4 regions of the Bradyrhizobium sp. Ken51 genome follow, and region 3 is predicted to be linked to each of the others. Evidence: predicted binding sites of a transcription regulator. Region 3 holds the regulator's gene; each other region holds the start of a gene.
The links. Region 3 encodes LexA, which represses DNA repair genes until DNA is damaged. Its sites were predicted from a motif close to TGTTCNNNNTGTGTTCNG; they were not measured.
Positions count from the first base shown of each region.

Region 1: a site for LexA is predicted at 2,950-2,967, ahead of AC0L27_RS22540 (single-stranded DNA-binding protein). Genes of this name have one in related genera too.
Region 2: a site for LexA is predicted at 2,560-2,577, ahead of AC0L27_RS26345 (nucleoid-associated protein). Genes of this name have one in related genera too.
Region 4: a site for LexA is predicted at 3,284-3,301, ahead of uvrA (excinuclease ABC subunit UvrA). Genes of this name have one in related genera too.

Region 1 covers NZ_JBVVPB010000013.1:175,224-180,229, forward strand. Annotated here, with positions in the region: gene gyrA (DNA gyrase subunit A) at 1-1,918, opposite strand, end outside; gene AC0L27_RS22540 (single-stranded DNA-binding protein) at 2,291-2,785, opposite strand; gene AC0L27_RS22545 (outer membrane protein) at 3,246-3,941, shown strand; gene uvrA (excinuclease ABC subunit UvrA) at 4,226-5,006, shown strand, end outside.
Region 2 covers NZ_JBVVPB010000017.1:98,482-103,487, forward strand. Annotated here, with positions in the region: gene AC0L27_RS26330 (TAXI family TRAP transporter solute-binding subunit) at 1-893, opposite strand, end outside; gene AC0L27_RS26335 (Bug family tripartite tricarboxylate transporter substrate binding protein) at 1,001-1,975, shown strand; tRNA gene AC0L27_RS26340 (tRNA-Ile) at 2,357-2,432, shown strand; gene AC0L27_RS26345 (nucleoid-associated protein) at 2,678-3,103, shown strand; gene AC0L27_RS26350 (hypothetical protein) at 3,128-3,784, shown strand; tRNA gene AC0L27_RS26355 (tRNA-Ile) at 4,031-4,107, shown strand; gene AC0L27_RS26360 (amidohydrolase) at 4,366-5,006, shown strand, end outside.
Region 3 covers NZ_JBVVPB010000034.1:50,213-55,218, forward strand. Annotated here, with positions in the region: gene AC0L27_RS34830 (HAD family hydrolase) at 1-442, shown strand, start outside; gene AC0L27_RS34835 (hypothetical protein) at 612-803, shown strand; gene AC0L27_RS34840 (molybdopterin molybdotransferase MoeA) at 1,032-2,243, shown strand; gene lexA (transcriptional repressor LexA) at 2,420-3,121, shown strand; gene AC0L27_RS34850 (hypothetical protein) at 3,583-4,017, shown strand; gene AC0L27_RS34855 (GAF domain-containing protein) at 4,241-5,006, shown strand, end outside.
Region 4 covers NZ_JBVVPB010000005.1:232,230-237,235, forward strand. Annotated here, with positions in the region: gene AC0L27_RS12255 (ABC transporter substrate-binding protein) at 1-545, opposite strand, end outside; gene uvrA (excinuclease ABC subunit UvrA) at 702-3,218, opposite strand; gene AC0L27_RS12265 (ABC transporter substrate-binding protein) at 3,391-4,632, opposite strand; gene AC0L27_RS12270 (ATP-binding cassette domain-containing protein) at 4,673-5,006, opposite strand, start outside.

The sequences.
Region 1 (5,006 bases), on a different contig from region 3:
CCGGCAGCGGCATGATGGTGGTGATGCGCTCGCCCTGCTCCAGCGGCAGGATGTTGATCAGCGCCTTGCCGCGCGCATTCGGCGCGGCCATCGGAAGGCGCCAGACCTTGATCTTGTAGACCTGGCCGCGCGAGGAGAAGAACAGCATCGGCGTATGCGTGGACGCCACGAACAGCCGGCTGACAAAATCCTCGTCGCGGGTCTGCATGCCGGCGCGGCCCTTGCCGCCACGGCGCTGGGCCCGGTAGGCCGACAGCGGCACGCGCTTGACGTAGCCGGCGTGGGAGACGGTGACCACCATGTCCTCGCGCTGGATCAGGTCCTCGTCCTCGACCTCGCCTTCCTGCTCGATGATGACGGTGCGGCGCGGGGTCGCGAACTCGGCCTTCACTTCGGCAAGCTCGGACTTGATGATTTCAAGCACGCGGTCGCGCGAGCGCAGGATGTCGAGATAGTCGGCGATCTCGCCGGCGAGCTTGTCGAGCTCCTCGCGGATTTCGTCACGGCCGAGTGCGGTGAGGCGTTGCAGGCGCAAATCGAGAATGGCCCTTGCCTGCTCCATCGACAGCCGGATCGTGCCGTTCTCGCTGATGCGGTGGCGCGGATCGTCGATCAGCGTCAGCATGTCCTCGACGTCGCGGGCCGGCCAGTCGCGCGACATCAGGGTGTCGCGCGCGGTGGTCGGATCGGGCGAGGTCCGGATGACGCGGATCATCTCGTCGATATTGGCGACTGCGATGGCGAGACCGACCAGGATATGGGCGCGATCGCGGGCTTTCGCGAGCAGGAACTTGGTGCGCCGCGTGACGACGCGCTCGCGGAAGTCGACGAAGATCGCCAGCAGGTCCTTCAGATGCATGATCCGCGGACGGCCGCTGTCGAGCGCCACCATGTTGACGCCGAAGCTCGTCTGCAGCGGCGTGAACCTGTAGAGCTGATTCAGCACCACATCCGGCACGGCATCGCGCTTCAGTTCGATGACGACGCGGTAGCCGTCGCGATCGGATTCATCGCGCAGGTCGCCGATGCCCTCGATCTTCTTTTCCTTGACCAGCTCGGCGATGCGCTCAACCATCGTCGCCTTGTTCACCTGGTAGGGAATCTCGGTGATGATGATCGCCTCGCGCTCCTTGCGGATGGTCTCGATCGCGACCTTGCCGCGCATCATCACGGAGCCGCGGCCGAGGTGATAGGCGGCGCGGATGCCCTGCCGTCCGAGGATGACGCCGCCGGTCGGGAAATCCGGTCCCGGCACGATGTTGATGAGCTCGTCGATGGTGAGCGTGGGGTTGTCGATCAGCGCGACGCAGGCGTCGATGACCTCGCCGAGATTGTGCGGCGGGATGTTGGTCGCCATGCCGACCGCAATGCCGCCGGCGCCGTTGACGAGGAGATTCGGGAACTTGGCCGGCAAGACCGACGGTTCGGTCTCGTTGTTGTCGTAGTTCGGCTGGAAGTCGACCGTGTCCTTGTCGATGTCGGCCAGCAGAGCCAGCGCCACCTTGGTCAATCGGGCTTCGGTATAACGATAGGCCGCCGGAGGATCGCCGTCGACCGAGCCGAAATTGCCCTGGCCGTCGATCAGCGGCACGCGCATGGAGAAGTCCTGCGCCATCCGGACCATGGCGTCGTAGATCGACTGGTCGCCATGCGGATGATATTTACCGATGACGTCACCGACCACGCGGGCGGACTTGACGTACTTCTTGTCCGGCGTGTGCCCCTGCTCGTTCATCGAGTACAGGATGCGGCGATGCACCGGCTTGAGACCGTCGCGGGCGTCAGGCAGCGCCCGCGCCACGATCACGCTCATGGCGTAGTCGAGATAGGACTTCTTCATCTCCTCGAAGATGGAGACGGGGCGAATATCCGAGGGTTGCGCCGGCTGGTCGCCGGGCTTGTCGTCGTCGTCAGCCAAGGGGAAATCCGGTGAGGTTTTATCTGGGAATCATATAGCGCATCGAGCCTCTGATAACCACCCTCGCGGCGATCTGGGAAGCGCTTTTTCCGCCTATTTTTCCAATAACTTAAGCCCTCGCGAGCAGTGTCTCGGTCAGCCCCCGCATCGACCTTGCAAAATTGCCGGTCACGCGTGGAAAACCGCGCGCCGAGCCTGCCCCATCAGCGCGTTTGCCAAGCCGCAATCCGAACTCAACCCAAACATGAAGCGGGCCCGGAAATCCCGAGCCCGTCCTGCCGATTAGCGGGATTTTCTGACACGAGATGAGAAGCGCCGCCCATCCGGCCGGCGCGTCCGCATCGAGACGCCGCGTTCTCAGAACGGTATCGCTCAGAACGGGATATCGTCGTCCATGTCGCTGTTGCGGCCACCGCCGCCGGCCGCTACAGGGCGCCGCGGCGCGCTGCTGACGGGACCGGAGGAGCCGAAATCGCCGCCCGGCTCGTCGCCGAAGCTGCCGCCTCCGCCGCCGCTACGACCGTCCAGCATCGTCAGGGTGGAGTTGAAGCCCTGCAGCACGACTTCGGTGGAGTACTTTTCGACGCCGCTCTGGTCGGTCCATTTGCGGGTCTGGAGCGCACCCTCGACGTAAATCTTGGCGCCCTTCTTCAGATATTGTTCGGCGACCTTGCAGAGCCCTTCATTGAAGATCACGACGCGGTGCCACTCGGTCTTTTCCTTGCGCTCGCCAGTCGCCTTGTCGCGCCACGTCTCCGACGTGGCGACGCTCAGATTGGCGATCGGCCGCCCGTCCTGGGTGCGGCGGATTTCGGGATCCTTGCCGAGATTTCCAACCAGAATGACCTTGTTGACGCTTCCCGCCATCTCCGCTCTCCACTCCGAATGCCACTGAATTCAAGAAGGCCGGTCCGCTCCCCGCGTTCCGCCGTGCCCGTCGAGGCGACCCTATACGCTCGCCGAACGCTTGCGGCCGCCGATCCGTCCGTCACCCCTCCGGTTATCCCCACATATAGCATCGACCTCCAGTTCGTTCCAGATTTGTTCTTGGCGAATGACAGGACCGAATGTGTGGGATCGATCGCCAATGTGCTGTGAAAAGGCACGCGTCAAATGGACCTTTGTAGGTTCCTGGAAAGGAAGGAAGGCTTGCCCTCTACGGGAACAATAGGTCAGCAACTGCACCATTTTCAGGCCGCTGTGGCTTTCCAGTGACACAACTTGCGGCTTCAATGGTGTAAGTACGGCCTTAGTTGGGCAAGTGAGTCCGATGCCCTTCCCTATCGTGGAAGGCACAATCAGAAACTGGGACTGGGATTAGTTGAAAATGAAAAAGGTTTTGTTGGCTTCGGCCTGTTTGTTCGCTCTCGCTGCCCCGGCTTCGGCCGCTGATCTCGCGGCGCGCCCCTACACCAAGGCCCCGGTGGCCATGGCTTCGGTTTATAACTGGACCGGCTTCTACCTCGGTGTCGTCGGTGGCGGCGCCTGGGAAGATTCGAACAGCCCGCGGATGCAGGGCGGCTTCGTCGGCGGCACCGCCGGCTACAATTGGCAGACCGGCAATGTCGTGTTCGGCATCGAGGCCGATGGCGCCTGGGCTGACGTCAACGCGTCTGTGACTGGTCCAGTTGCCGTCCCCGGATTTGGCGTCGTCAGCACCACCTTCAGCTCGAAGACCGATGCGATGGGCACTGTGCGCGGCCGTATCGGCTACGCCGTCAACCAGGTGCTGTTCTACGGCACCGGTGGTTACGCCTGGATCGACAACAAGCTGAGCATCAGCGCGCTCGGCGTGACCGCTTCGGACAGCAAGTGGCACTCCGGCTGGACCGTCGGTGCGGGCGTCGAAGCGTTCTTCGCTCCGCAGTGGTCGGTCAAGGGCGAGTACCTCTATCGCAGCCTCGGCAGCGAGAACTACTTCTCGAGCCTCGGCGCTGCGCTGCCGTCCGGCACGCTCAACTTCCACACCGTGCAGGTCGGCGTGAACTATCACTTCGGGGGCCCGGTGGTCGCCAAGTACTGAGTTCAGTACTTAGCTCCAACGCCATCCGCGTTACGAAAGGCCGGCCTTGCGCCGGCCTTTTTGTTTGACCGGCCGCTCCTGCGCAGTTCCGCAAGGCCCTGCTCCTGCCAGATGCCGCCAGCGCGCCAACAATCGGTTGACGATTCGCAAGTCCCACTGGAAATCCGTCCTCGTTCTTCCTACGTTCGCTTACATACCCATCGGCGCCGATCCCGGTTCCGGGCGAAGCGCGCCTATTGCGTTGGCGCGATCGCGCGCTTTTGGATTCCCTGAGGACCACCAGGATGGATGAAGTGATCAAGGCGAAGCGCCAACAACAGAACGCGGGATCAAACCTGCGCGCAATTACGATCCGTGGCGCGCGCGAGCACAACCTCAAGAACGTCGACGTCGAGATTCCCCGCGACAAGCTGGTGGTGTTCACGGGGCTGTCGGGCTCCGGCAAGTCCTCGCTCGCGTTCGACACCATCTACGCCGAGGGCCAACGCCGCTACGTCGAATCGCTGTCGGCCTATGCCCGCCAGTTCCTGGAGATGATGCAGAAGCCTGATGTCGACCAGATCGACGGCCTGTCGCCGGCGATCTCGATCGAGCAGAAGACGACGTCCAAGAACCCGCGCTCCACCGTCGGCACCGTCACCGAAATCTACGACTATATGCGCCTGCTGTGGGCACGCGTTGGCGTGCCCTATTCGCCCGCCACCGGCCTGCCGATCGAGAGCCAGACCGTCTCGCAGATGGTCGATCGCGTGCTGGCGCTGCCCGAGGGCTCGCGGCTCTATCTGCTCGCGCCCGTCGTGCGCGGCCGCAAGGGCGAGTACCGCAAAGAACTCGCCGAATGGCTCAAGAAGGGCTTTCAGCGCGTCAAGATCGACGGCGCCTTCCACGAGCTCGCGGAAGCCCCTGTTCTCGACAAGAAATTCCCGCACGACATCGACGTCGTGGTCGATCGCATCGTGGTGCGCGCCGACATCGGCCAGCGCCTCGCCGAAAGTTTCGAGACCGCGCTGAAGCTCGCCGAGGGTCTTGCCGTCATCGAATTCGCGGACGCGCCGGCTGCGGCAG
Region 2 (5,006 bases), on a different contig from region 3:
GCGGCCGTGGTCTCGCAGGCCTGGGCGAGCTGCTTGCAGAATGTCGGCTCGACACTGTGGAGCGTCTTCGCCAGCCGATAGGCGACATCGTCGGGCAGATCTTCGCGCGTCAGCACAAAGCTCCAGGAGCCGAGCGAGGCGATCGGCTCGGATTGGTTCGGGTAGCTGCCGGCGGGCACGGTGAGCGGCTTCAGGAACGCGTGCTTGGCGCGGACGCGCGCGATCTCCTCGGTATCAGGCGCGATGAAACGCGCGCCTGACGCGCTCGAGGCTACCGCGGCAAAACCGGGCCAGCCGATCCCCGCGCCCCAGAGTGCTGCGACACGGCCATCCTCGACCATCGCGGGGCCGTCGCCGGCGCGGTCGAGATAGATCGCCTTGAAATCCTCGTCCTGCCTCAACCCGAGCCCATCGAGCACGTAGCGCGCCAGGATCGGCAAGCCGGAGCCCTTGGCGCCGAATGCGACGGGCTGGCCGACGAGATCGCGAATGGTCTTGTAGGGGCTGTCCGCGCGCACCACGAACATTCCGGGGTTGGAATAGATCGCCGTGAGAATCTTCAACCGTACCGGCGCGCGGCCGATGCCGGCGAAGGCTTCATAGGCCGGCTCGCCCGCGACCAGAGCGAGATCGAGCTCGCCCTTCTCCAGCAGCGGAACGTTCTCGTTGCTGCCTTTGGTGTTGCGCGGGGCGATGATGGCTTGCGGATCGGCCGCGTTCATCGCCTGCGCAAAGGCGTTGCCATAGAGCGGAAAGCCGCCGCCGGGCGTCGCGGTGCCCAGGCTGATCGTCAGGCCGGGTGTCGTGCTCGGAATGGCGTTGCCTCCGGTTTGAGCGATGGCGGGGCTTGAAAGCAGCGCCGCGCCGAGAACAAGGGTGATCGCGAATCTCATGGTCGGTCCCGGCGGGGGCGCGTCAACATCGACTTGCGGCGATGTAGGCAGCGCCCCGTTTTTGTGAAAGCATGCAGCTCAACGACAATAGAACAATGGGAGGCGTCATGTTGCGAATTTTGCGTAACAGTGTTTTCGGGCTGGTTTTCCTTTCAACGCTGTTGGGCGCCGCACCTCCCGCCTCCGCCGCTTATCCCGACCGTCCCGTGCACTGGATCATCGGCTTCTCCGCCGGCGGCCCGGTCGACATCGTGGCGCGGATCATGGCGCAGTGGCTGACCGACCGCTTCGGCCAGCAATTCATCGTAGAGAACCGCACCGGCTCCGGCGGCAACATCGCGGCCGCTGCCGCGATCACCTCACCGCCAGACGGCTACACGCTGCTGTTCGTCGCGCCCAACAACGCGATCTCGACCTCGCTCTACAAGAAGCTGCCGTTCGACTTCCTGCGCGACACCGTGCCGGTCGCCAGCATCATGCAGCTCACCAACATGCTGGTCGTCTCCAACGCGTTCCCGGCGAAGACGGTTCAGGAGTTCATCGACTACTGCAAGGCCAATCCCGGCAAGATCTCCTTTGCCTCGTCCGGCAACGGCACCTCGGTGCACATGTCGGCGGAGCTGTTCAAGGTGATGTCCAAGTGCGACATGGTGCACGTGCCCTATCGGGGCTCGGCGATCGCCTTCCCCGACATCATCTCCAACAAGGTGCAGCTGATCTTCGACAACCTCCCCTCCGCGATGGAGCAGGCCAAGGGCGGCAATGTCCGCGCGCTCGGCGTCACCTCGCCGCAGCGCTGGCCGAGCGTGCCGGACGTGCCCGCGATCGCCGAGACGTTGCCCGGCTTCGAATCGGTCGGCTTCTACGGCATCTCCGCGCCGAAGGGCACGCCGCCTGATGTGATCGAGATCCTCAACAAGGCCGTCAACGAGGCGCTGAAGGACCCGAAGCTGGTCGCGCGCCTCACCGAGACCGGCGGCATCCCCAAGCCGATGACGCCGGCCGAGTTCGGCAAGCTGGTCACCGACGAGACCGAGAAGTGGCGCAAGGTGGTGGAGTTCGCCGGCGTGTCGGTGGACTAGCGCCGGGGAACTGCCGCGCGCCTGCAGCGCGCCAACGAGACGTCGGAGGGGATCGAAAGACCCCTCCCGACAAAATGTGCGAAAACAACCCCATGCACAGTAGAAACATCTTGGGATTACAAGGGGTTACAGAATCGAAAACCGAGCCCCCTGGCGCGATTGCCAGGGGACGGGGGCGAAGGCTCGGCGAGGTGGGCTTGCGCCGTCGGGCAAAACAGGACTATAAGGGCATCATCGCAAATTTCGGTTATTCAAAAATCTCAGGCCTTGCCGCGCCAACGTTTGCAAGCGCCGGCGCCAGCATTGCACCCCCGCCTCCGTCCCTGTAAACGAACCGCGCACCGTTGCCGGCCGCGCAGTCCCGCGAGCCGTCTCGCGGCGGGGCCTGTAGCTCAATGGTTAGAGCCGGCCGCTCATAACGGTCTGGTTGCAGGTTCGAGTCCTGCCGGGCCCACCAGTGCGAATCCAATTAGGTCGCTAGCACTGGGCCACAATCTGTTCTGGATGCTTGACGAAATGAAGAGACTGCCGGAAGCGAAGCCCTTCTCCGCTCTCTCCTATTGACTCCGGGCACACGCCATCTATGTTCTCTATTTGTTCTTATGTCAATCCCGACCTTCCGCGCAACTTGGCATTGTTGTTTGGACGTGACCACCCCCGTACCGAGCGATACGTTATCAAGAATTAGCTGGGGGAGTGCCTGTGCCAAGCAAGATTTTTCACGTCGCGATTCATGATTTGCGCCGCAAAGGCGAAAACGATTTTGAGTTTGTAGTTGGCAAGACCGATTTGAAGAAAGGTGTCACCGTAAATCGCGTTGTCGACGAGCTTCACCGTCTGTACGCCCGGCGTGCGTCTAAGTCGCACGGCAAGTTCTCAAGCGACAGTGTCCACTTTCCAACGCAGACCTATCTCAGGACTTACCTCGACGGTGGGAGCAAAGACTTTAAGGCTCTAACCAATTCGCTGATGACTACATTGGTGACGCAAGCGCGCCGCAAGCCTGGGGCTACCGGCGGACATGTTTTCTTCGTGCATTTCGAGGATGAGTCTAAACAGTTTTTGATGATCGCGATCGTCAATGACAAGTTGGGCGCAGCGATATCCTCGATGCGGAGGAAACATTAGCTGCCAGCAAGCAAAGGTAGCGTTATGGACGTTTTTACGTTTATCGCCGCGATGACGGGTCATGCCATGTGGCCGTTGGTCGTTATCGTTTTACTGATACTGCTGAGAAAGCACCTGGGTGTCCTGGCTGAACGTATCGAGGAGTTTAGCTTTGGTGGGGCAAAGCTCACATGGAAGAAAAAGCTAGAAGAGGGCGCCAAGATCATCGAGTATGAGCCGACGCCGCAACTCACACCAACACGAGAAACCGAGCCGGCGAAGCCCGATCCGCGTCACGATTCGCTCTCGCCCGATGAAAAACGGGACAGGATTGCCAAGGGCTTTGTGCATCGCAAGGAGATGCGCCGGCAACTTTTAATGAGTTCGGCGTTCGGGAAGGTGCTCTCTGGACTCGATGAAGTCGATAAACTGCTGTTTGAGATTGCTGACCGAATGGGTCTCGATCCCGCCTCGCCATCCTCGGTCATGTATTCGATGGTGGCGCGGGGAAACGTACCGCCGAGCATTGGCAAGCTTTACGATACGCTGCGGGATGCGAGAAACCTTATAGCTCATTCGCCCAACCTGCCCGATGAAAACGAGGCTTCTGAGTATCTACGGCAGACGCACTACCTCATGTCTGTTCTCGAAAACCTCAAGCAAATGATGCCGGGGCGGGAAGAGCGGGAGCAATTTCAGTGATCGAGGCCTCGGTGACGCTTTCACTGTCGGAACTACGATGAGAAGAATTGCGCTGATAGTGCACTCAACGAACCCGATTGTTTCGCAAGTTCGAAGGCACGATCAAATTGCACGTAATAAACCCCTGACGCGTTCGCGGATCGAAAGCTTCTGATCACGTGCACTCAATACATGGGCTCGTAAGCTCAAGATTGTAAACGAACCGCGCACCCTTGCCGGCCGCAGCTTTCGCGGCCGTCTCGCGGCGGAGCCTGTAGCTCAATGGTTAGAGCCGGCCGCTCATAACGGTCTGGTTGCGGGTTCGAGCCCTGCCGGGTCCGCCAGCCTTCGCTCGCTTCGCGAGCTTCGGCTCGGCAAGCCGGAGCCATAAATGACAAGCGAAGCGGGCGAAGGCCGCCGCGCCAAAGCCCAACAATCAATTGCTTGAGCCGTTACCAAATTTTCCGGTGGATCGGCTGATTTTGTTGGTGCCAGACATGCTCAGGATCGCGACACTCTCCGTTGCGACACGCGATCTCCGCGGGCGCATCCGGCGGCGGATGTGTGGCGCCGCTTCGGCCTCTCTCATGTCGGGACTGAGTATGCGAAAGCTTCTGGCGATTTTGGTGATCTCGTGCTGGGCCAGTTTGGCTTACGCACAAAAGGCCGACCTTATTGTCACGAACGCAAAGCTCGTGACGCTGGATCCCGCATCGACGATCGCGCAGGCTCTCGCAGTCCGCGACGGCAAGATCGTCGCGATTGGCGGCAACGATGCCATGGAAGGCCTGATCGGGCCCGCGACGCGCCGTGTCGACGCAGGTGGACGCACCATCATTCCGGGATTGATCGATTCCCATATTCACGCCGTGCGCGCCGGCCTCACCTACGCAACCGAGGTCAACTGGATCGGCGCGAAGACCATTGGCGAGGCCATGGAACGCTTGCGCCAGGCGGCAAAGGCGCGCCCGGCGTCCTGGATCATCGTGGCCGGTGGCTGGAGCGAATTGCAATTTGCGGAGAAGCGGCGGCCAACGCTCGCCGAGGTGATGTCGGCCGTTCCCGACAATCCGGCTTACATCCAGTTGTTCTATTCGGCGGTGCTGATGACGCCAAAAGCGCAGCAAGCGCTCGGGATTTCCGCGGATCAATTGCCGGCCGGTATCACAGCCGCATCGGGCGACAGCACGGGCTGGCTCAACGGTTCCATTGTCAGTATCTCCGCGCTGTTCGATCGGCTGCC
Region 3 (5,006 bases):
CAGCGATGAGGACTATTTCGCCTCATTGCGAGCCTCGCTCGGAATCGGCATTTCGGACGCGCAGTTCCTGGAAGGCTGGAACGCGATTTTCGCCGGCGAAATGCCTGACATCGCCGAGCTGCTGCCGCGGGCAGCGAAGCAGATGCCGCTCTACGCTTTCTCCAATACCAACCGGCCGCACGTGGACCATTTCTCAAGGGAATATGCCGACCTCCTCGGCCATTTCCGCGAGCTCTATTTGTCGTCCAGCATCGGCTTGCGCAAACCGGATGCGGAGGCCTTCGACCACGTCGTTGCAGCGATCGGCGTACCCGCCGGGCGCATCGTGTTCTTCGACGATCTTGCCGAAAACATCGAGGGAGCGCGGGCGCGCGGCTTGACGGCCGTGCATGTGACTTCGCCGCGTGACGTCGGGAACGCATTGAAGGCATTGGGCATTTGACGAGGAGCCCTTGTCGCGAAACCCACGGCGGCACGGCCCGACGGGACCAATTTTGAAGGAATTGAGGAACCCGATCACTTTGTGCATTTTTGTACAGAGTTCCGGGAACGGAATACCGCCTTCCGGACTCTTAGAGTCCGTTGGGACTTCTACGGACGGATGCATCATCGTGCTGGGCAAAACCTACCTCACCAAGCAAGCCTCTCTTCTTCTTGAATTCGCCAGGACAACTTCAGATTCGGACCTTTCCGCCAAGCTTGTGAGCAAGGCCGCCGACCTGAAATCCCAAGCCGATCCGCTACCCGACAAGGATCAAGGACCCAAGGCGCCCGACGTAACTCCCGGGCAGGCAGGGAGCTGATCGATACAGGCCGGGGGGCGCACGTCGTTCTCGTCTTACCATGACCACTATCCTGCCGATCTGTAACCTCCTTCGGATCATGGCGCGACGCGCTTGATCCCGGCTTCCGGAACAACATGAAGCGGCGGGAATGACTGCGCCCGTTCAGCCGTTTTTGCCTCCGCGCCCGCGCTCGGCTAGAAGACTTGCGGAACATTCGCCCGAACGTGCCGAGCAGGAGTTTTCGCCGTGGCCTTGATGCCGGTTTCTGACGCGCTTGCCGCAGTGCTGGCGGGTGCAGAGCCGCTGCCGGAAGACATGATTTCCCTCGACGAGGCCTACCATCGCGTGCTCGCGCGTGACGTCGCGGCGCGACGTACGCAGCCGCCGCAGGCGATGTCCGCGATGGACGGCTACGCGGTGCGCGCGGCCGATGCCGCGACGATCGATTCGGAGCTCACCGTCATCGGCGAAGTCGCGGCAGGCCGACCGTTCGCGGGGACGGTCGGCGCCGGCGAGGCCGTGCGGATCTTCACCGGCGGCGTCGTTCCCGGTGGCGCGGACGCCGTCGTGATCCAGGAGGACACGGTCGCCGCCGGCAAGCGTATCACGATCAAGGAAGCCGCGATCGCCGGACGGCACATCCGTCCCGCCGGCGTCGATTTCCGCGAGGGCGACGTGCTCCTGCGCAAGGGAAGCCGTCTCACCGAGCGCGACCTCGCGCTCGCCGCCGGGATGAACCATCCGCACCTTGCCGTTTTCAGGCGTCCGAAGGTCGCGATTCTCGCCACCGGCGACGAGCTGGTGATGCCGGGCACCACGCCCGGTCACGGCCAGATCGTCTATTCCAACGGCTACGCCCTGCACGCACTCGCCCGCAGGGAGGGCGCCGAGACCATCGACCTCGGTATTGCCGCCGACACGCTGGAGGCCACCACCGCCGGCATCCGCCGCGCCCGCGAGAGCGGCGCCGACATCCTGATCACGACCGGCGGCGCATCGGTCGGCGACCACGATCTGGTCCAGCAGGCACTGAGGGACGAAGGCATCGCGATGGCGTTCTGGAAAATCGCGATGCGGCCAGGCAAGCCGATGATGCACGGTCGGCTCGGCACAATGGGTGTGATCGGCCTGCCGGGCAATCCCGTGTCGTCCTACGTGTGCGCTTTCCTGTTCCTGGTGCCTCTGATTCGCGCCCTGTCTGGCCGTTCTGTGATTCACCATCGCCGTGAAAGCGCCGTGCTCGGCCGCGACGTCGGCGCCAACGACCAGCGCGAGGACTATCTGCGCGCGCATCTGGAGGAGCGTGACGACGGCACACGCGTCGTTCTTCCCGTCAACCATCAGGATTCTTCGCTGCTTGCGAATCTCGCTGCAGCACAGGTACTTCTCGTGCGCGCTCCGTTTGCGCCGAAGGCCGAAGCCGGCACGGCTTGCGAAGTATTGCGGCTCCCCGTCTGAGCGCCTCGGCAACGCGCGTTCCGCGAACTTTGCTCTGTTCACGGTAAATTAAGCAGTTGCGGAACATGTATCGAACATATAGTGTCCGTTCATGATTTGTTTCGAGCATGTAGCGGCATATAGCCGAATTCAGCGTCTCGGAATCGGACGACATCAACCGGGGGACTTTGGTCGAGATGTTAACGCGCAAACAATACGAGCTTCTGCGGTTCATCAGTGAACGTCTGAAGGAAAGTGGCGTGCCGCCTTCCTTCGACGAGATGAAGGATGCGCTCGACCTGCGCTCGAAGTCGGGCATCCATCGCCTGATCACGGCGCTCGAGGAGCGTGGCTTCATCCGACGCCTGCCCAACCGCGCCCGTGCGATTGAAGTCATTAAGCTGCCGGAGCTCCAGGCAGCCGCAGGCAGCCGGCGCGGCTTCACGCCGAGCGTCATCGAGGGCAATCTCGGCAAGGTGCGTGCGAGCTCCAGCCTGCCGGCTGACGAGGGCGAGCGTCCCGTTGCGGTGCCGGTGATGGGCCGCATCGCGGCCGGCACGCCGATCGAGGCGTTGCAGACCCGCAGCCATACCATCAGCGTACCGCCTGACATGCTCGGCTCGGGCGAGCATTACGCGCTCGAAGTGCGCGGCGATTCCATGGTCGAGGCCGGCATTCTTGACGGCGACATGGCACTGATCCAGCGCAACGAGAGCGCCGATACCGGCGACATCGTGGTGGCGCTGATCGACGACGAGGAAGCGACGCTGAAGCGCTTCCGCCGTCGCGGTGCATCGATCGCGCTCGAGCCCGCCAACGCGGCCTATGAGGTCCGCATCCTGCCGCCCAACCGGGTGAAGATTCAGGGCAAGCTGATCGGGCTTTACCGGAAGTACTGATACCGGAAGTGCTTCATACCGGAAGTGCTTGGCGCCTCGCGCGCTTCCACCGGCATCGCCGGTCAGAGATTGGAGCGGATCATCGTCCGCTCCGGCTGGATAGTCGTTCTGGTTCTGCACAGACTATCCGGCCCCTCCTCCGGGGCTGGCTCCTCACGACGCCAACGAAACAGCACGGCTTCAAACAGCACCGCTTCGCGGCTCAAGTGTTCGAGGAAACACCGGCCAGCGATCAAGTTCGACCGCTGCAGCCAAGCCGGCAATATTCGCGCATGCGCCTCCCGAATGCATCGCAACGGGCTTTGTTCCTATTGAATTCGGGAAAGATAATGTGATCGCGGCTTGCAGAAGCCAGCCGCAGATTTGCCCATAACCAAGCAGAGCGTTCGTGCTTCCACTCTGATAGAGGCCTGCGCCTCGATAAGAGACGCGGGTAGCTATCCCAGCATGAGGAGCACCCGATGTGTGACTACAGCCTGCATGCCGTCGCGTCGCGCCCCGCCGAAGTCGGCGAGACGATCGTCACGACAAGCTTCCGCGGCACCTCGACGCGCGGCTTCGCCTCCGCAGCCGATCCGTCTGTTGCCGTCTGCCTGCTGCCAGGAACGGAGCTCGCCTTCGCCGACGACGTCCGCTACGACAATCGCTGGATCTGGACACGCACGATCAATTCCCGCGTGGGTAAGTTCGGCAAGATGGATCCGCACATTCCCGACCGCCATCATGACGCGATCGAATTCCCCGACGGTAAATATGTGCTGGTGACGCAGCTCGTCGAAGGCCAGCGCGCGACCGTGCTGCAGCTGCCGGTAACTCAGTCGGTCGCCGAGCGCGAGCACAAGGTGCAGATTATCGCCGACCGGCAGCCGACCGTCACGCACCTGCCGATCGGCTGACACAGCCGCCTCCGGCTACGAGGTCGGGGGTCAGGATTGAATTGCCATCGCCGGCCGCGGCCGGCGAGATGGTGTGGCTTGCGTCCGCGAAATCCAATCGGATGGACCAAGCCGTTGCACCTCTCCGCCGCACGAAGTTTGAGCCGCCCTGCCTGAAGTTTGAACGTCCGCTTCGCAGCCAAATGACCGATGCTGTCAGGGCTTGAGACGGCGGACACGCTCGATGAAAACCTTCCTTCGCGTCGTTGAACTCTGGGTGCCCGATCGGACGCGCATGCGGCTGGAGTTTGGTGGCGGCCTCTACGACGAAGGGCTGTCCGCGTTCAAGGCCGTCAGCGAAGAGCTGCACTTCGGGTATGACGAGGGACTTCCGGGCAAGGCTTGGGCCGCGGGCCACCCCGTGATCCTCACCAAATTCGCCAACTCCTATTTCAAACGGACCGATCAGGCGCTCGCGGCCGGCCTCACCTGCGGCGTCGCGGTGCCGGTGTTTGCGGGTGAATTCCTGCAAGCCGTCATGGTGCTATTCTGCGGCGACGACGAAGCGCATGTCGGGGCGATCGAGCTTTGGCACAACGACCCAGATGCCTCCCACGAGATGGGGCTCGTCGATGGCTATTGTGGCACCGCCGACATGTTCGAATTCAACTCCCGCCACACTAAATTTCCTCGCGGCTTTGGCCTGCCTGGCCGCACCTGGAAGGCGGGGCTGCCGCTGATCATCAAGGACCTGCACGACGCCAGGAGTTTTCTGCGCTGGGAGGACGCAGCCAAGGTCGGGATCAATTGCGGCGTCGGCGTGCCCTATCGGACCGGCACGGACCAGACCTGGGTCCTGACATTCCTCTCCGCGCAGGCCACGCCGATTGCGCGACGCTTCGAGATCTGGATCCCGAACGAGACCCACTCGGCACTGGTGTTCCGCGCCGGCGATTGCAGCGCGCAGACCGACCTTGCCGCGCTCTATGCGGAAAAATCCATTGCCAGAG
Region 4 (5,006 bases), on a different contig from region 3:
TTGACGTCCTTCGGATCCATGCCGAGCTTGCCTTGCGCGTGCTCGGCGACGAACCCCGCGAAGGCCTGGCCGTATTGATCGGAATGGATCTGCGCGCGAAAGACGTATTGCAGGTTCTTGTCCTTGAACACGGCGGTCGAGACCGCGGTCGTGATCCAGAGGATCTTCTTCTGCTGCTCGACCTTCGCCGCCATCGGCACCGCATGCGCGCTGGAATAGACGCCGTTGATGATGTCGATCTTTTCCTGGCTGATCAGCCGCTCGGCCTCGTTGATCGCCACGTCGGCCTTGCTCTGCGAGTCCGCCGCAACAGGCACGATCTTGGTCTTGCCGCCGATGCCGCCCTTTTCGTTGACGAGGTCGATGGCGATCTGGGCACCGACCGAGGAGGCGACCGAGCCGCCGGCGGCGAACGGACCGGTGAGGTCGTAGATCAGGCCGATGCGCAAATTCTCGGCTTGCGCCTGGGCCCGTGTCCAATCGAGGCTGAGTGCGGCGGCCGCGGCCGCCGAGCTCTTCAGCAGCTGCCTGCGTGAAGTCGGCATTCTATCCTCCCTCAAAAACCGTCTTATGATTTGGTCTTGTTATTCTTTTTCGAAGTATGGGGAGCGGGGCGCCGGAAAGTCAACATGGCGAAAGTCGGGGGCCGGCCTCCGCGTCGCAGAACGCAATTGCGAAATGGGCCGCGACGAGATCGCGCGCTACTGTTTCAAGCGACGGGCGAGATAGCTGGCGGTCTTCCCGCCGGCTTCGGCGACCTCTCGCGGCGTCCCCGACGCGACGATACGGCCGCCTTCGTCGCCGGCGCCGGGACCGAGGTCGATGATCCAGTCGCTATGAGAGACGACATCCATGTCGTGCTCGACCACGACCACGCTGTTGCCGGCATCCACGATGCGCTCGAGCTGGGCGATCAGCCGCTCGACATCCCTGGGATGAAGACCGGTGGTCGGCTCATCCAGCACATAGAGTGTGTGACCGCGTTGCGGCCGCATGAGCTCGGTCGCGAGCTTGATGCGCTGGGCTTCTCCGCCCGACAATTCGGTGGCGGATTGGCCGAGGCGGATATAGCCGAGGCCGACCTCGCGGACGACCGATAGCGACCGGTTCAGCGTTGGATCTCCGCGGAAGAATTCGAAGGCCTCGTCGACGCGCATCGCCAGCACATCCGCGATGGATTTCCCGCGGATATTCACCTCCAGCGTCTTGTCGTTGTAACGCGCGCCCTTGCAGGTCGGGCAGGGTGCGTAGACGCTGGGCAGGAACAGAAGCTCGACGCAGACAAATCCCTCGCCTTCGCAGGTGCTGCATCGGCCTTTCGCGACATTGAACGAGAAGCGCCCGGCATCGTAGCGGCGGGATTTTGCCTGCGGCGTCGCGGCGAACAGTTTCCGGACGTGGTCGAACAGGCCGGTATAGGTGGCAAGGTTCGATCGTGGCGTGCGGCCGATCGGCTTCTGATCCACCACGACGAGGCGATCGATCTGGTCGAGGCCGGCGGCAATCTTTCCGCCCAATGTCTCGACGGTGGGTGCTGCCAGGCTGTCGTCGTCCGCGTCCGCGGCCCGTGTATGGCCGAGATGCTCCGCCACGGCATCGACGAGGAATTGGCTGATCAGGCTCGATTTGCCGGAGCCCGATACGCCGGTCACGCTGGCGAGAACCCCCAGCGGGACATCGACGTCGAGGCCGCGAAGATTGTTGCGGGTCACACCCCGGACTTTCAGATGCGCCTTCGGCTCGCGGCGGACCGTCGGCGGCGGCTTTCGTGGATGCGCGAGATAATGGGCGGTTCGCGATTGCGCGACCTGCCCGAGCCCTGCGGGCGGTCCGCTGTAGAGGATGTTGCCGCCGCCTTCGCCGGCGTCCGGCCCGACGTCGACCAGCCAGTCGGCATGCCTGATCACCTCGATCTCGTGCTCGACCACGAAGATCGAATTGCCCGCGTGCTTCAGCCGGTCCAGCGCCCGCAGCAGCGCCTCGGTGTCGGCGGGATGCAGACCTGCCGACGGTTCGTCGAGCACGTAGACGACGCCGAACAGGTTGGAGCGGACCTGTGTCGCAAGTCGGAGCCGCTGCAACTCGCCCGGCGACAGCGTCGGTGTGCTGCGTTCGCAAGCGAGATAGCCAAGCCCAAGGTCGAGCAGGACGGCCAGTCGCGCCGACAGATCCTCGCAGATCCGCCTGGCGACGATGGTCTTCTCCGATGCGCCATCCGTCGCAGCCTTTGCGAACGGCTTCATCAACTCCTGCAGCTTCTTGAGCGGCAGATGAGACATCTCGGCGATATCAAGGCCGTCGAACTTGACCTTGAGCGCCTCTGGCTTCAATCGCGTGCCGTGGCAGGTCGGGCAGTCCTGGGTGATCATGAATTGCGCGACGCGGCGCTTCATCATCGCACTCTCGGACTTGGCATAGGTCTGCATCACGTAGCGCTTGGCGCCGGTGAACGTGCCCTGATAGCTCGGCTCCTCCTTGCGGCGAAGAGCGCGTTTGACCTCGGCCGCAGTGTAACCGGCATAGACCGGAACGGTCGGCTGCTCCTCCGTGAACAGAATCCAGTCGCGGTCCTTCCTGGGCAGCTCACGCCAGGGCTTGTCCACGTCGTAGCCCAGCGTGGTCAGGATGTCCCTGAGGTTCTGTCCCTGCCAGGCACTCGGCCAGGCCGCGATGGCGCGCTCGCGAATGGTCAGGGTGTCGTCGGGTACCATGGACTTTTCGGTGACGTCGAGCATCCTGCCGATACCGTGGCAGGTCGGGCAGGCGCCTTCCGGCGTGTTCGGCGAGAACGATTCCGCATAGAGCATCTTTTGTCCGCGCGGGTAATCGCCGGCACGGGAATAGAGCATCCTGAGCAGGTTCGAGATGGTCGTCACGCTGCCGACGGACGATCTCGTCGTCGGGGCGCCGCGCTGCTGCTGGAGCGCGACGGCGGGCGGCAGGCCTTCGATGTCGTCGACCTCCGGGATTTGCATCTGGTGGAAGAGGCGCCGCGCGTAAGGCGACACCGATTCCAGATATCGCCGTTGCGCCTCGGCGTAGATCGTCCCAAAGGCGAGCGAGGATTTCCCGGACCCCGACACGCCCGTGAACACGACGAGGGCGTTGCGCGGAATGCTGACGTCGACGTTCCTGAGGTTGTGCTCACGCGCGCCGCGCACGCGAACGAAGCCGTCGTCCTGCACCAGGCCATCGGGTTGTCTTGGTCGGTCGTCCATCTGGCTGCTCCGGCCCACGCATGGAAGGTAACGGCAGGATCGCAGGATGGGTCCACCGACGCCAGCGTACCGGTTGCGTTCTGCACAAAGCGAAGGCCCGTCGCGGTTGACGCGACGGGCCTTGCAAGGGTGATGGGCGCTCGGTACCGAGCCCGATGCGCTGCCTGACGTATTACTGCGACAGCTTCACGAAGCTCGGGAACTTCAGCTTGCCCTCCGCGATCTTCTCCGGCCAGACCACGACCTGCTTGGAGTCCTGCCACTGGAAGACCAGACCTGACACGGTCGTCGGACCGGACTTGATGCCGTGGGTGAACTCGTCGTCCTTGCCGTAGAACTGAATGCGGCCGATCGTGCCCTCGTAGTCGGTCTTTTCGAGTTCAGTGACCATCTTGTCGGAATCGGTCGAGCCCGCACGCGTGATCGCCTCCGTAATGAAGTAGACCTCGTCATAGGCGGTGTAGCCGGTATAGGCCGGCGGCGAGCCGAACTTGGCCTTGAACGCCGCCGCGAACGGCTTCGTCTTGGACGTCACGGCGACGTCGGGCGTTGCGACCGCCAGCGACGGGACGCCGTCGGCGGCGCCATTGGTGTCCTTCCAGAAGGTCGGGCTCAGCGCCTGCGCGCTGATGCCGAACATCGGAATCGGCACCTGCTGGTTCTTCCACTGCACCGTCGGCTGGACGCCGACATGCGAGATGCCGGTGACGATCACGTCCGGCTTCTTGGCTTCGATGTTGTTGAAGATCGGCGTGAAGTCGGTGGTGTCAGGTGAGAACCGCACGTGCTCGACGACCTTGAGGCCTGCTTTCGGAAGACAGGCCTCGTAGCCGACGTCGAGAGGCTTGGTCCAGGCGGCGTCCTCGCTCATGATCGCGACCGTCTTGAACTTGAGCTTGTCGACCAGCAGATCCTTGGCGGCGTCGCAGACGAGCTGGGCTTGCGCTGCCGAGGTCAGATAGCCGTGAAAGGTGTACTTGTTCTTCTCGTAGTCGTTATGGATCGCCTTGGTGATCTCGTTCGAGGCGGCACCGGGGGTGATCAGTGGCATCTTCAGCCGCGCCGCCCAGGGTTCGAGCGCCAGCACGACTTCACTGATGTAGCTCGCAATCACGGCCGAGACCTTGTCCTCGCTCACCGCGCGCTGGAAGGCACGCACCGAGTCGGCCGAGGAGCTCTTGTTGTCGTAGGTCACGATCTCGACCTTGCGGCCGAGAATGCCGCCCTTGGCGTTGATCTCGTCGGCGGCGATCTGCGCGCCGCCGGGCGTCGCGGCACCGGCGATCGATTGCACTTCAGCGATGACGCCGATCTTGATTGGATCCTTCGATTGCGCGTAGGCGGGAGCGGCAAGGCACAACGCGAGCGCGGAGGCGAGGAGAAAGCTGCTGCTCGGATTCGTCGATGGTCGCATGGTCGTTTCCTTTCGTTTGTTTCTTGTTGATGCTTCCGAACTAAAGAAAATCGGCGCCGGCCTCCGCGGCGAAGCGGCCGGGATCGCCCTCCCAGACGATCCTTGCATGTTCAAGCACATAGACGCGGTCGGCATGCGGAAGCGCGAAGGTCACGTTCTGCTCGCCGAGCAGCACCGTGATCGACGTCGTCTGCCGCAGCCTCGTCAGGGCCTTGGACAAGAGTTCGAGGATGACGGGGGCGAGGCCCAGCGTCGGCTCGTCCAAGATCAGGATCTGAGGCTGCATCATCAGCGCGCGGCCGATCGCCAGCATCTGCTGCTCGCCGCCGGAGAGCGTTTGCGCCATCTGGCCCTGACGCTCTTTCAGGATCGGA